4 regions of the Mesorhizobium sp. CNPSo 4684 genome follow, and region 4 is predicted to be linked to each of the others. Evidence: predicted binding sites of a transcription regulator. Region 4 holds the regulator's gene; each other region holds the start of a gene.
What was found. Region 4 encodes PhoB, which activates phosphate uptake and scavenging genes when phosphate is short. Its sites were predicted from a motif close to TGTCATNNANCTGTCAT; they were not measured.

Region 1: the regulator PhoB is predicted to act here: its motif matches at 1,659-1,675, upstream of AC04SG_RS06090 (PhoX family protein).
Region 2: the regulator PhoB is predicted to act here: its motif matches at 1,907-1,923, upstream of AC04SG_RS18735 (alkaline phosphatase).
Region 3: the regulator PhoB is predicted to act here: its motif matches at 1,634-1,650, upstream of phnF (phosphonate metabolism transcriptional regulator PhnF).

Annotation. Positions count from the first base shown of each region.
Region 1 is NZ_JBWLUX010000005.1:81,266-84,961, forward strand. It holds gene urtA (urea ABC transporter substrate-binding protein) at 1-902, opposite strand, end outside; gene AC04SG_RS06085 (hypothetical protein) at 1,215-1,610, shown strand; gene AC04SG_RS06090 (PhoX family protein) at 1,731-3,644, shown strand.
Region 2 is NZ_JBWLUX010000018.1:123,283-126,978, reverse strand. It holds gene AC04SG_RS18735 (alkaline phosphatase) at 112-1,854, opposite strand; gene AC04SG_RS18730 (WD40 repeat domain-containing protein) at 2,062-3,654, opposite strand.
Region 3 is NZ_JBWLUX010000020.1:63,962-67,657, reverse strand. It holds gene AC04SG_RS19740 (zinc-binding alcohol dehydrogenase family protein) at 1-849, shown strand, start outside; gene phnF (phosphonate metabolism transcriptional regulator PhnF) at 865-1,614, opposite strand; gene phnG (phosphonate C-P lyase system protein PhnG) at 1,732-2,193, shown strand; gene phnH (phosphonate C-P lyase system protein PhnH) at 2,193-2,804, shown strand; gene AC04SG_RS19720 (carbon-phosphorus lyase complex subunit) at 2,807-3,696, shown strand, end outside.
Region 4 is NZ_JBWLUX010000039.1:37,334-41,029, reverse strand. It holds gene pstA (phosphate ABC transporter permease PstA) at 1-350, shown strand, start outside; gene pstB (phosphate ABC transporter ATP-binding protein PstB) at 368-1,192, shown strand; gene phoU (phosphate signaling complex protein PhoU) at 1,234-1,938, shown strand; gene phoB (phosphate regulon transcriptional regulator PhoB) at 1,955-2,644, shown strand; gene AC04SG_RS28180 (ROK family protein) at 2,669-3,696, opposite strand, start outside.

The DNA of each region.
Region 1 (3,696 bases), on a different contig from region 4:
AACTTCTTGTTTTCCGGCGTGTCGACGCTCTCGAAATAGTTCCAGGCGGCGAGATGGCCGACCAGCGGCCCGGTGTCGAGACCGGCCAGTTCTTCCTCGCCGACCGAAAAGGCCATGACCGGGATGTCCTCGGCCTTGATGCCCTGGTTGCCGAGCTCCTTGTAGAAGGGAACGTTGGCGTCGCCATTGACGGTCGAGACGACGGCGGTCTTCTTGCCGGCCGAACCGAACTTCTTGATCGCCGAGACTTCGGTCTGCCAGTCGGAGAAGCCGAACGGCGTGTAGTTGACCATGATGTCTTCGGCGGCGACGCCCTTGGCCTTCAGATAGGCCTCGAGGATCTTGTTGGTGGTGCGAGGATAGACATAGTCGGTGCCTTCCAGCACCCAGCGCTTCACCGAGCCGCCATCCTCACTCATGAGGTAGTCGACGGCGGGGATCGCCTGCTGGTTTGGTGCGGCGCCGGTGTAGAACACGTTGCGCTCGCTTTCCTCGCCCTCATACTGGACGGGATAGAACAGGATGTTGTCGAGTTCGGAAAACACCGGCAGCACCGATTTGCGCGACACCGAGGTCCAGCAGCCGAACACGGCGGCGACCTTGTCCTTGGAGATCAGCTCGCGCGCCTTTTCGGCGAATAGCGGCCAGTTGGACGCCGGATCGACGACGACCGCTTCCAGCTTCTTGCCGAGCAGGCCGCCCTTGGCGTTCTGCTCTTCGATGAGCATCAGCATGGCGTCTTTCAGCGTCGTCTCCGAAATCGCCATGGTCCCCGACAGCGAATGCAGAATGCCGACCTTGATCGTGTCTTCGGCGGCCTTGGCCGGAGACGACATCGACAGGCCGGCAGCGACCACGCCGGCCGAAAACATTTTTGTTATTGTAGCGAAATTACCCCTCATACCGAACACTCCCAAGCTGGTTGATTGCAGCGCAACCATGCAATGCAACAGCCGTGCCAAACGCAAATGCGGCTCTCAGAAATGGGGAATAATCTAACGTTATCAGCCGATTATTATATTAGCCTAAAGAAAACAAAGGCAGCCGTTAAAAATTGATTGAGGGAAATTTGCGCAGCGCACAAGGCTTTTGCCTAATTTTCGCCCAATTATGACAAGTGCCTAGATTTTGAACTCAGCCAGCGGCATGCGGACGAACAATATTGCGGCACGGCGCAAAAATGGGGCAAGCTCACTCCGCAAACGAGTGACCCGATGACATCCCGCATCTCATGCATTTCCGGCATCCTGCTGCTGATGGCAACGAGCGACGCCGCGCGCGCCGATTTCAGCGATGGCAAGCTGCCGGACGGCACCTATCACTGCGAAGTCTATCTGCTCGGCGCCTTCCTCAACCTCGGTGACATCACTATCAAGGGCAATGTCTATACCGGCCCGGTGACGTTCGGCACCGCGCTGCAAGGTTATAACTATCAGATGAACGCCAATGGCGAGATCACCTGGCTGGGACCGCTGGGCGGCTACACTACCGGCGGCAACTCCGTCTCGATGACGCAGGCGACGCTGGACGGCGAGACCACCCCGTCCTTCGACATCATCCTGAAGCAGCCCGACGGTGCCTTCACCGCCTCGACCTGCACCAAGGGCTGAGCCGAGCAAACCACTCTCGCCATCGCTTGCGCCAAAACCTTCCTCTCATGTCATGCGGATGTTGCCGAAGCAGACTAGGGCAGCGGTATGCCGTAACATCCACCCTGAGAGGCAGACACCATGGCCAACGCACCGTCTTCATCCTCCCCCGTCATCCGCGACGTCATTGCCGAGCGCGTCTCGCGCCGGTCTCTTTTGAAAGGCAGCCTTGCCTCCGGCGCTTTGATTGCCGGCGGCAGCTTTGTCGGCTCCTTGTTTGCCGGCGAAACGCATGCCGCGGCAGCGCAGTCGACGCTCGGCTTTCCCGAGCTGAAGCGGGTCTACGACAAAACCCATGCCGCCGCTGAGGGCTATGAGACGACCATCGTCGCGCGCTGGGGCGACCCGCTTGCCGCAGGCCTCGCCGAGTTCGACGGCAACAAAGTCGCCGCCGACGAGCAGGAGAAACGCTTCGGTTACAATTGCGACTACATCGCCTTCATGCCGCTGCCCAAGGGCACGATGAACTCCGACCACGGTCTGCTCTGCGTCAACAACGAATACATCTCGCCCAATGTGATGTTTTCCGGGATGACCGAGGACGACGCCGGCAAGACGATGACCAAGGAACAGGTCGATCTCGGCATGGCCGCGATGGGCCATTCGATCGTCGAAGTGCAACTGAAGGACGGCAAGTGGGAAACTGTGGCTGACAGCCCGCTCAACCGCCGCATCACCGCCAACACCGAAATGACCGTTTCCGGGCCGGCCGCCGGCCATGCCTTGATGATGACTTCAGCCGACGCCACCGGCACCAAGGTGCTCGGCACCAGCTACAACTGCAGCGGCGGCTTCACCCCCTGGGGCACGGTGCTGACCTGCGAGGAAGGCGTGTCGGACATTTTCGGCGGCGACCCGAAGAAGGCGCCGACCGCCGAGCTTCTCGATCGTTACGGCTTCGACGGCTCCGACATCTATGGCCGCGGCCGCTTCCACGACCGCTTCAACCTCGACAAGGAGCCGAACGAGGCCAACCGCTTCGACTGGGTGGTCGAGATCGACCCTTACGACCCGCAGTCCAAGCCGGTAAAGCGCACTGCACTCGGACGCATGTCGCATGAGGCGTCGACCGTGGTCCTCAACAAGGACGGCCGCGTCGTCGTCTATATGGGTGACGACGACTATTTCGAATACATGTACCGCTTCGTCTCGGCCAAGCCCTATGACAAGGCCAACCCGGCCTCAGGCGCCGATCTGCTCGACGAGGGCGTGCTGTCGGTCGCCCGCTTCGATGCCGACGGCTCGATGACATGGCTGCCGCTGGTGCATGGCCAGGGGAAGCTCACTGCCGAGAACGGTTTTGCCGACCAGGCCGAAGTGCTGTTGAAGACGCGTTTTGCGGCCGACGCGCTGGGCGCCACGCCGATGGACCGGCCCGAGGACATCGAGACCAATCCGGTGACCGGCCGCGTCTATGCGGTGATGACCAAGAACAAGAAGCGCGACCAGTCCAAGGTCAATCCGGCCAACACGCGGCCGGAAAACCTCTGGGGCCATATTGTCGAACTGATCCCGCCCGGCGGCCGCGGCGCGGATGCCGACCACACGGCGGAAAAGTATGCCTGGGACCTGTTCGTGCTCTGTGGCAATCCCAGGGATGCCAAGGTCGGGGCGACCTTCCATCCCGATACGTCGGACAATGGCTGGTTCGTCTGCCCCGACAACATCACGTTCGATCCGGCCGGGCGGCTGTGGGTGGCGACCGACGGCGCCAATGATTTCGACCTGCCGGACGGCGTCTATGGCGTCGACACCGAGGGTGCCGCGCGCGGCCTGCCGAAACTGCTGTTCACTTGCCCGCATGGCGCGGAAGCAACCGGCCCGTGCTTCACGCCGGACGGCACCACGCTGTTCCTGTCGGTACAGCACCCTGCGGAAGACGCCGAGACGCTCGACAAGGTGCAGACGCTGTGGCCCGATTTCAAAGACGGCCAGTTGCCGCGGCCGTCCGTCGTCGCCATCCGCCGCAAGGACGGGCAGCCGGTCGGCGCCTAGTCAATCTCGGGAGATAAAGGCGCGGAACGCGCCGATGCGCGTTCCGCGTAGC
Region 2 (3,696 bases), on a different contig from region 4:
CTATTCCCTTGTCGATTGGCGCGGGCGCCGTCAGCGCCAGAACCATCGTCCCTGACCGCTCCATCCGCAAGCGCCGGATGGAGCGGCCGGGATCATCATAGGCTGTGCGGCTCAGTTCGTCGCCGGCGCCAGTCCGAGCGCGTCGGCGAGGACTTTATAGACGTCGCTCTCCTCCATGTAGCCCTTGAAGCCTTCCGCACCCGGACCGGTGGCCTGCAGCACGACGTCATCGACGGCATGGACCGCTGTATCGGCCGACTTCGGCAGATTGCCGATGCGCAGCACGGCGCCGGGCACGTCCTTGTACTTCTCGTTGGCGACATACCGCTTGCTCTCGTTCTGCACCGCCGGCACGAACGGGCCGTCGAGCTTCGGGCGGAACGTCTCGTAATAGTCGGGGAAGTTGGCGCCGAAGATCGCCAGACGACGCGAGACATCGACGCTGTCGGGATAGCCGTCGCTGTTCTTGTCCTCGTAGTTCGGGAAGCCTGCGTCGGCATAGACACCGACCTTGTCGCGCATGTCGGGGCCTGGCTTGCTGTCGTCGATGGTGCCGACGATGGAAACGCTGTGGGTGTGGTCGCCGGTCATCACGATCATCGTGTCGGGATGGGTCTTGGCGAATTCCATCGCAACGCCGACCGCCTTGTCGAATTCGATGACCTCGACCATGGAGCGCTCCCAGTCCATCGGATGCGACATCTTGTCGACCGAGGCACCTTCGACCATCAGGAAGAAGCCTTCGGGGTTCTTTGACAGTTCGCCAAGTGCAACATTGGTCATTTCGACGAGACCCGGCTGATTGGGGAAGGTTTCCACGGTGCCCTTCTTGAGGAAGTCGCGGTCAAGCGTGACATCCATGTTGCCGGTATGGAACAGGCCGAGGATCTTGCCGGTGTTGGTCTTGGCTGCAGCCTCGAGTTCGGTCTTGTCGGTGGCAAGGGCGTATCCGGCATCGCGGAATTTCGCGATGTAGTCAGTGTCGTCCTTGCGCTTGGAGCCGGCCGTGCTCTGCGGCAGGAAATAGGCGGAGCCGCCGCCGAGGATGACGTCGGGCTGCGTCTGGTAGAACATGCCGACGATGTCGGCCTTGTCGCTGCGGCTGCGGGTATGGGAGACGACGGCTGCCGGGGTGGCGTCCTCGATCTCGGCCGTCGAGACGACGCCGATCGACTTCTTGCCGGTGCGCCGCAGAGCCTCGGCGATGGTCTCGACCTTCGGGTCATCCTGGCTCGGCTTGGTGCGGTCGGCATAGACGCCGAGCGCGTTCACCGCCGTCTTGTGGCCGGTCATGTAGGCCGACATGGTGTTGGCGCTGTCGGTGGCGATGGCGTTGGTCGACGACGTGCCGATAAAGGCCATATGGTCGAGATCGTCCATGTTGAGCCGGCCGTTCGCCTTGCCTTCGGTCATGCCCTTGGACATGATCCGCGCACCGGTGCGATGCGCAACGGAGAGGCCGTCGCCAAGCAGGAAGATGACGTTCTTGGCGCGCGGGGTCGCCGAGGTTCCGAACACCTCCCATTTGACGGACTTGGTCTCGTCGCCAGCCTTGGCTTCGATCTCATAGGTGCCGGGCTGGGCGATGCTGGCGGCGCGGATCAAAATGGCGGAGGCATCGACCCCGTCTTCCTTCTCCACGAACTCGACCTTCTTGCCGAGAACCTCCTCGGCCGGCTTGCCGTTGATCGTCACCGTGACCTGGTCGGGGGTGACGACCTTGTCGAATTCGACCTTCAGGTCGAAGGGAGACTGGGCGAGGATCGTGGCGCGGTCGAGAGGATAGATCGTGGCAGCGCCAGCAGCGCTGGCAAGACTTGTCGTAACGGCAAGCGCGATGAGGGGGCGAAGCATAAGTGACCTCCAAAATTGACTGATAAAAGGCAGTTTTTGGTAGTCGTCGCCGATGTCCGTTATATGACAAAACCTCTCCCGGGGCGCTCACATTCCGGGTAGCCCAGAGCCGGTTGAGAGTCAGGATTGAACGAAGCTGCCGATGGGCGCATCGCTGGCCTGCCGGCCATATTTCCGTGCGGGGAATATGCGACCCGATCAGCATCCTCACTGCGGCGCACCGGCAAACAGTATCTCGCCGTCGCCGGTGGCCGGCCAGTCCCTGATGGTGCGGTCGTCGCCGCCGGTCAGCAGCGTTCCGTCGGGCGCGAAGGCGACAGCGTAGATCGGGCCGGTGCGGCTGTCGAACATGGCGATCTGGTTGCCGGTATCGACGTCCCACAGCCGCGCCGTGCCGTCGAGTGAGCCGGAGGCCAGTCGCTTGCCGTCGGCCGACAGCGCCAGCGTGTAGACGGTGCCTTCGTGGCCTTCGAAGCGGCGCAGTTCCCTAAACGTGTCGAGATCCCAGAGCTTGATCGTGTAGTCGCCGCTGCCGGTGATGACGTGATGGCCGTCGGCGGTGAAGACGGCGCCGTAGGTGCCCTGCTCATGGCCGTGCCAGCTGCGCAATTGCTTGCCGCTTTCGACGTCCCAGAATTTCAGCGCGCCGTCGATGGAGCCGCTCAGCGCGCGCGTGCCGTCGGGCGAGATGGCGACAGTGCTGATCGGCCAGTCGTGCCCGGTCATCACATGCAGTGCTGACTTGTTCACCAGGTCCCAGACGATGACGTTGCCGGTGTCGTGACCGCTGATGGCACGCTTGCCGTCCTCGCTGATCGCCAGCTTGCGCACACCGCCATTCTGCCCCGACGAGAACACGTGCAGCACAGTGCCGTCGGCGAGCTTTCGAAGCACGACTTCGCCGTCATCGCCGGCGGTCAGCGCGGTGGCGCCGTCGGGCATGAACAGCGCCGTGCGCGCCATGTCCTTGTGTTCGCCGAGATTGCGGATCAGCCGCTTGCCGGCGATGTCCCAGAGCTTGATCATGCGATCGGTGCTGGCGCTCATGATGTCGCGGCCATCGGCTGACACGGCGAGCCAGACGACGGCGTCGCGGTGACCGTCGGGCTCGGTCGGCAGTGGCGGTTCGGCCGGCGGCAAGGGCGCGACCGTTTCCGGCGGTGTTGGAAGTGCCGCTTGTGGCGGTGTGGCTGGAGCCGGCGGCGGAGTTGCTTCCGGTGGCGGGGTCGCCGGAGCAAGCGCGACTGCGGGCGGCTGTGCCGGCGCCGGAGGCTCCTGCGGTTTGGCTGCCTGCACGGGCGGAGTTGGCTCAGGCGGGATAGCGATCGGCGGCGAACTCGGCGGAGTTGGCGGCGCCGCCAGGTCCGGCGGAACGCCGGCGATATCCTGACCCTTCGGCTCGGCCTTGGGTTCCTTCGGGGCGGCCACCTCGCCGCCCGGAGCGGAGCGATGAACCAGCCATGGGCCGAATCGATCGGCCAGCAGCGCCAGAACGACAATCGCAGGCAGAACCAGGAAGGCTTGCCGCAGCCTCGGCCTGCCGGGGTTTTGCACCTCCGCCGCCCGGCCGAACAGCGGTGCTCCGGACAGGTGGGCCGAACCGCGCGGCAACAGTCCGGCAAAGAACAACAGCGCCCCGACTACACAGACCGCGCCCGCTACCAAAAAGGCCACGGGGCGCATGGACGCGAAGGATGCCGCGATGCTTGCGTCGCCCTGCGCCAGACGCAGCATGGCGAAGCAACCGACGCCGATAACCAGCAAGACCAGCGCGAGCAGCCTGTCGGCACCCCTGTTCATTGGCTCTCTTCCCCCAGGCCGCGTGCTGTGCGGCCGCCCTGT
Region 3 (3,696 bases), on a different contig from region 4:
ATCATGGGCCACGAAGTGTCGGGCACGGTCATCGAGGCCGGCGAAGGGGTTGACCTCTCCGTCGGCGAGCCCGTCATCATCAACCCCTATCTCGCTTGCGGCAAATGCATCGCCTGCCGGCAGGGCAAGCCGAATTGCTGTGTGCGGATCGAAGTGCTCGGCGTGCATCGCGACGGCGCCATGGCCGAGCAGATCCTGGTGCCGGCGCAGAATCTTTATCCGGCAAACGGCCTGTCGCTGGCCGATGCCGCTGCCGTCGAATTTCTTGCGATCGGCGCGCATGCCGTGCGCCGTGCCCGCGCTGAACCAGGCGCCCGCACGCTGGTCATCGGCGCAGGGCCGATTGGGCTTGGCACGGCGATCTTCGCCCGCATTGCCGGGCTCGATGTCAGCCTGCTCGACATGAGCACGGAGCGGCTGGATTTTGCCAAAGGCGAAGTCGGCTTCGCCACGCTCGACGGCTCGCAAAAGGCGGCAGCCGAACTGGTGCGCGATGCAACCGGCGCCGAAGGCTTCGACGTGGTTTTCGACGCCACCGGCAACACCGCCTCGGTGCAATCTGCCTTCTCCCACGTCGCGCATGGCGGCACGCTGGTTCTGGTCAGCGTCGTCAAGGACGACATCGTCTTTTCCGACCCCGAATTCCACAAGCGCGAGATGACCTTGGTCGGCAGCCGCAATGCGCTCAGGGCCGACTTCGACCACGTCGCCGCCTCCATCCGCAACGGCGCCGTGCCGCTGGCGAAACTCGTCACCCATCGCACGACGCTGGCCGATACGCCGCACGATCTCGCCCGCTGGGCGCATGAGAAATCCGGGCTGATCAAGGCTGTGATCGAGATCGCGTAGGGCCAGCAGACGGGCTTACAGCGCCGACAGTTTCAGCTCCACCCGCTCCGCCGGAAACCGCGTTTCGGAGAACTGGACCGGTCGGCCATCCGTCGTGACGTTGACGGCGACGGCGACCAGCACGATGGCCCCCGGCTGCAGGTTGAGGTCGGCAAGGTCGGCGGCATCGGCATGGCGTGCCGACAGAACCGTCGATTGCCTGAGATAATCATCCACGCCGAAACGCCGGAGCGAGGCGGTGATCGAACCGGTCTCCGCCATCACGGCATCGATGCCTGCGAAACGCTTTGCCTCGTACCAGCTGGCGGCGCGCGACACCGGCCGGCCGTCGGCTTCGCCGCGCGTCTCCAGCCGGATCACCTCAGTGCCCCTCACAAGCCCAAGCCCGTCGGCGACGCGCTGGCTGGCCGGTTCGACCGCTGATGTGAGCAGCACGATATGGCGTTCCGACGTCTGCCCTTGCAGGCCCGTCGAAAACCGCGTGCGGGCGCCGATCGGGTAGGACAGCCGCTTGCGCGACAACACGAAGGTGCCGCGCCCCTGCTCGGCCCGCAGCACGCCTTCCTGAACCAGCGCCGATATGGCGCTGCGCACTGTGTGGCGGTTGACGCCGTAGCGCTCAGCCAGCGCCACTTCCGGCGGCAGCGCGGCATTCTCGGCAAAATCGCCGGCGGCGATCGAATGCAGGATCTGGTCGGCGATCTGCCGCCACAATGAGACGCCGCTGCGCCGTTCAATGCTGCTCGCCATCTGTTGCCCGGCCATTTTTGCCCGATCACGCCCATGTCATCCACCCGTCATGGACACGGGTTAGATAATAGGTATAATTTGTATAGTTGTCTATATCACTAGACAAATTTTACACATTCGGGGAGTTGCTGCATGCGAGGACAGGAAGCCCGCGACCAGGCCGAGCGCAAAGCCGTCATGGCGACGCTGGCGCAGGCGAGCGGCGACGACATCGCCCGCCTCTGGAACGAGGCCGGCCTGACCTCGGAAGCCGAGCTTTTGCGCGGGCCGGAAACCGGCCTGGTCACCGTACGCGGCCGCATCGGCGGCGGCGGCGCGCCCTTCAATGTCGGCGAGACCACGGTCACCCGCGCCACCGTGCGGCTGCCGACCGGGCAGGTCGGCCACAGTTACATGCTCGGCCGCGACCGGAAGAAGGCGAAGCTGGCGGCGATCGCCGACGCGCTCTGGCAGGACCCAGCCCAGCGTCAGACGGTCGAGACCGCGCTGGTGGCGCCGCTGCGGGCCGCCCAAGGCGAGGCACGAGAAAAGCGCCGCGCCGAGACGGCGGCAACGAAAGTGGATTTCTTCACCATGGTGCGCGGAGAAGACTGATGGACATCGCAGCCCAATCGATCGACGGTGGTTTCGCCGATCCGGTGTTCAACGCCCGGACCGTCTTCCGCGCCGTCATGGACGCCATGGCGCGGCCGGGCAGCGTTCAGCCTCTGCCGGCCTTCACCCGCCCGCCGGCGCCGCTGTCGGCCACCGCCGGCGCCATCGCGCTGGCGCTGTGCGACCACGACACCCCGCTCTGGCTCGACCCAGCTCTGCAGGCTTCGGCCGCGGTAAAAGCTTGGCTCGGTTTCCACGCCGGCGCCCCGCTTGCCAACACGCCGGCCGATGCGCATTTCGCCTTGATCGCCAACCCGGCGGAGATGGCGGCGCTCGACGGTTTTTCGCAAGGCACGCAGGACTACCCCGATCGCTCGACGACGCTGATCCTGCAAGTCGGCAATCTCGTCTCTGGCGCGCCGCTGCTGCTCGAAGGTCCCGGCATCGAAACCACCGCGACCATCGCGCCGGCGCAGATGCCGCGGCACTTCGTCGAACAGTGGAAGCAGAACATCAGCCGCTTTCCGCGCGGCGTCGATATCATCCTGGCGGTGCCTGACGGCGTCGCCTGCCTGCCGCGCACGACACGCATCAAGACGATGGAGGCGTAAAAATGTATGTCGCGGTAAAAGGCGGTGAAGCCGCAATTGCCAATGCCCACAGCCTGCTCGCCGACCGCCGGCGCGGCGACCGTTCGGTGCCGGCACTGCGCCTCGACCAGATCGTCGAGCAGCTGGCGCTCGGCGTCGACCGGGTGATGAGCGAAGGCTCGCTTTACGACCGTGAACTGGCCGCGCTCGCCATCGCCCAGGCGCGCGGCGACCTGATCGAAGCGATCTTCCTGGTTCGCGCTTACCGAACTACGTTGCCGCGCTTCGGCTACACCAACGCCATCGATACCGGGGCGATGCTGGTCGAGCGGCGCGTGTCGGCGACCTACAAGGACCTGCCCGGCGGCCAGTTGCTGGGACCCACCTTCGACTACACGCACCGGCTGCTCGACCCCGAGCTTGCCGCCGGTGCGGATGTCGCCGAGCCGCTGCAGCGCGAGACGGAAGCGCAGGCGATGCCGCGCGTTTCGGCGATCCTTGCCCGCGAAGGCCTAATCGAGCCGGACGGCGAGATGCCGCAGGACCATGTTCCCGGCGACATCACCCGTGAGCCGCTGGAATTTCCGATGGCGCGCGACATCCGTCTGCAGGCGCTGTCGCGTGGCGATGAGGGTTTCCTGCTGGCGCTCGGCTATTCCACCCAGCGCGGCTATGCCCGCAACCACCCGTTCGTCGGCGAGATCCGCATCGGCGAGGTCGAGCTGGAGCTCGACGTGCCGGAACTGCGCTTCGCCGTGCCGCTCGGCTCGGTCCGCGTCACCGAATGCCAGATGGTCAACCAGTTCAAGGGTTCGGCCAAGGCGCCGCCGCAATTTACGCGTGGCTATGGCTTGGTCTTCGGCCAGAGTGAGCGCAAGGCGATGGCCATGGCGCTGTGCGATCGCGCGCTGCG
Region 4 (3,696 bases):
GCTCGGCAGCGCTTGGGCTTGGCGCCTCGAAGATGCAGATGGTGTTCCAGCACATACTGCCGCTTGCCGCTCCCGGCATCCTGACCGGCACGATTATCGGCCTGGCGCGTGCGCTGGGTGAGACAGCACCGCTGCTTCTGATCGGCATGGTCGCCTTCGTCGCCGACTATCCGAAGACGCCTTTCGATCCGGCGACGGCGCTGCCGGTGCAGATCTACATGTGGGCAAACGAGGCCGAACGCGCTTTTGTCGAGCGCATGTCCGGCGCCATCATCATCCTGCTCGTCTTCCTCATGGCCATGAACATCACCGCGATCGTGCTTCGGCGCCGGTTTGAGCGGCGCTGGTAGAAAAAAGGCAATTTGGTATGAACATCATGACCGAACAGTCCCTTGAAAACGCAGTGGGCGACAAAATGAACGCCAAGACGAACGAAGTCATCAAGATGCGCGGCGACAAGGTCGGCGTGTTCTACGGCGAGAAGCAGGCGCTGTTCGACGTCAACCTCGACGTCCGCCAGAACCAGGTGACGGCGCTGATCGGCCCGTCCGGCTGCGGCAAGTCGACCTTCCTGCGCTGCCTCAACCGCATGAACGACACCATCGATTCGGCGCGGGTGACCGGCAAGATCACGCTCGACGACGACGACATCTATGACAAGAACATCGACGTCGTCGAACTCAGGGCTCGCGTCGGCATGGTGTTCCAGAAGCCCAATCCGTTCCCGAAGTCGATCTACGAGAACGTTGCCTACGGCCCGCGCATCCATGGGCTGGCCAAGCGCAAGTCCGACATGGACCAGATCGTCGAGTCGAGCTTGAAGAAGGCGGCGATCTGGAACGAGGTCAAGGACCGCCTGCAGGAGCCCGGCACCGGCTTGTCCGGCGGCCAGCAGCAGCGCCTGTGCATCGCGCGCGCCATCGCGGTGTCGCCGGAAGTAATCCTGATGGACGAACCCTGCTCGGCACTCGACCCGATTGCCACCGCACGCGTTGAGGAGCTGATCGACGAGCTGCGCCAGAATTACACGATCGTCATCGTCACCCACTCGATGCAGCAGGCGGCGCGCGTGTCGCAGCGCACGGCGATGTTCCACCTCGGCTACCTGGTCGAGGAGGGCGCCACCGACAAGATGTTCACCAACCCCGACGACAAGCGCACCCAGGACTACATTACCGGCCGCTTCGGCTGAGCCGTCCAGCGGTTGAATTTTCAGGCACGAGGATCAGGATCATGGGTGAACATACCGTCGCCTCCTTCGATGAAGAGTTGGGCCAGATCAGCAAGCTGATCCGCGACATGGGCGATCTGGCCGGGTCGATGGTCAGCGGCTCGACAAAAGCGCTGCTCAATTCCGACAATGCGCTGGCGCAGCGCGTCGTTTCCGACGACGCCATCATGGACGCGCGCCAGCGGGAACTCGACGATCGCGCCATTACGCTCATCGCCAAGCGCCAGCCGATGGCCAACGATCTGCGTGCCGTGGTCGGCTCGATCCGCATGGCCGGCGACCTCGAGCGCATCGGCGATCTCGCCAAGAACATCGCCAAGCGTGTCGGCACAGTGGGCCTCAGCGTCACGCCGCGCGACCTCTCGCACTCCATCGACGCGATGGCGCAGCTGGTGCTGATCCAGGTGCAAGGGGTGGTCGAGGAGTATGCCGCCGCGGATGCCGCAGCCCTGGCGAAACTCAGGAATGAGGACGAACGTATCGACGTCAAATACACGTCGGTGTTTCGTGAACTCTTGACCTACATGATGGAAGACCCGCGCAACATCACCGCCTGCACGCATCTCCTGTTCTGCGCCAAGAATCTGGAGCGCATCGGTGATCATGTCACCAACATCGCTGAAAATGCGTATTATGTGCTGACCGGCCAGCAATTGCCCGCCAATCGCCCGAAGCAGGACGAGACGGCGATGGCCACTTCGGCCTGACAAGGGTGAACTGCTGATGATCGCGCCACGCATCATGGTCGTGGAGGACGAGGAGCCGCTGGGCGTTCTTCTCCGCTACAACCTCGAATCCGAAGGCTACCAGGTCGAGGTGGTGACGCGCGGCGACGAGGCCGAAATCCGGCTGCAGGAAAACGTGCCAGACCTTCTGGTGCTCGACTGGATGGTGCCGGCGGTGTCCGGCATCGAGCTCTGCCGGCGGCTGCGCATGCGGCCCGAGACCGAACGGCTGCCGATCATCATGCTGACCGCGCGTGGCGAGGAGAGCGACCGCGTGCGTGGCCTGTCCACCGGCGCCGACGACTATCTGGTCAAGCCGTTCTCGACACCGGAATTCATGGCGCGCGTGAAAGCGTTGCTGCGCCGCGCCAAGCCGGAAGTGCTGTCCAGCGTGCTCAAGGTCGGCGACATCGTGCTCGACCGTGAATCGCACCGCGTCTACCGCAAGAAGAGCGAAATCAGGCTCGGACCGACCGAGTTCCGTCTGCTCGAATTCATGATGCGCCATCCCGGCCGCGTGTTCTCGCGCAGCCAGCTGCTCGACAATGTCTGGGGCGAGACGATCTATATCGACGAGCGCACGGTCGACGTGCATGTCGGCCGGCTGCGCAAGGCGGTCAACAATGGCCGCATGCCCGACGTCATCCGCACCATCCGCGGCGCCGGCTACGCCATCCGGGAAGATTAGGCGCGCCGCGCTGTTGCCGGCCCCTCAGGCGACATGCTTGCCCGCTTTCGCCTGAATCCCTGGTGCGAAAATCTCCTGGTCGACGAAGCCGAGCGCGCGCATGGCGCAGCCTTCGCGGATCAGCGGCAGTTCGTTGGGCTCGGTGTCGAAGGAGATCGATTTCGAGTGCTGGCCGCCGGCGGTCTGAGCAATCGCTTCGCGCAATGCCGGTTCGATCAGATCGAACGCGGCGGCGCTGACTCCGACCATGGCGACAGGTGCCGGATCGATCAGCGCGAACAGGCTGCCGAGGCCGAAGCCGAGCGCCTCGCCGGCCTTGCGGTAGGCTTCGCGCTCGGGGCCATCGGTCTCGCGGGCACGTGCGGCGAGCGCCCGCATGTCGGCGTCGCCGACATCGACCGGTTCGGCATCCTCGCTCATCATTTTGGCGCTGCGCCAGATGGCGTAGTTGCCGGCATAGGCCTCCACGCAGCCGCGCCGCCCGCAACGGCACAGCGCGCCGCCGGGCCGGTGGATCATGTGGCCGAACTCGCCGCCCGACGAATGGGTGCCGGTGAACAATTCGCCCTTCAGCACCAGCCCCATTCCGATGCCGTGCGAGAGCAGGATAGCGATGAAATTGTCGCGGTAGCGCTCAGGCTGGCGCCATTGCAGCGCCACCGCCATCATGTTGCAGTCGTTTTCCATGGTGGCCGGAATGCCGAATTCCGCTTCCAGTATGTCGGCGAAGGCAATGTCAGTCAGCGGCGTGATCGGCGACCACAGCATGGCGCGGGCCTGCGAATCGGTGATGCCCTGGATGCCCATGGCAATGCGGGCGACGCTCTGGACATCGAGGTCGGGGTCCTCGAGCCGGCGCCGGACAATCGCTACGCATTCGCCGATCAGCTCGTCGCGCGGCATGGTCAGCGTGTCCAGCCGACGCTGCTCCTCGGCGACCACATGGCCAGCATAGTCGATGACGGTGACGGAGAGGAAATTCAGCGACAGCACCACGGTCATCACCGCGGCGGCTTCCGGGTTGAGGCCCAGGCCGACCTGCGGCCGGCCGC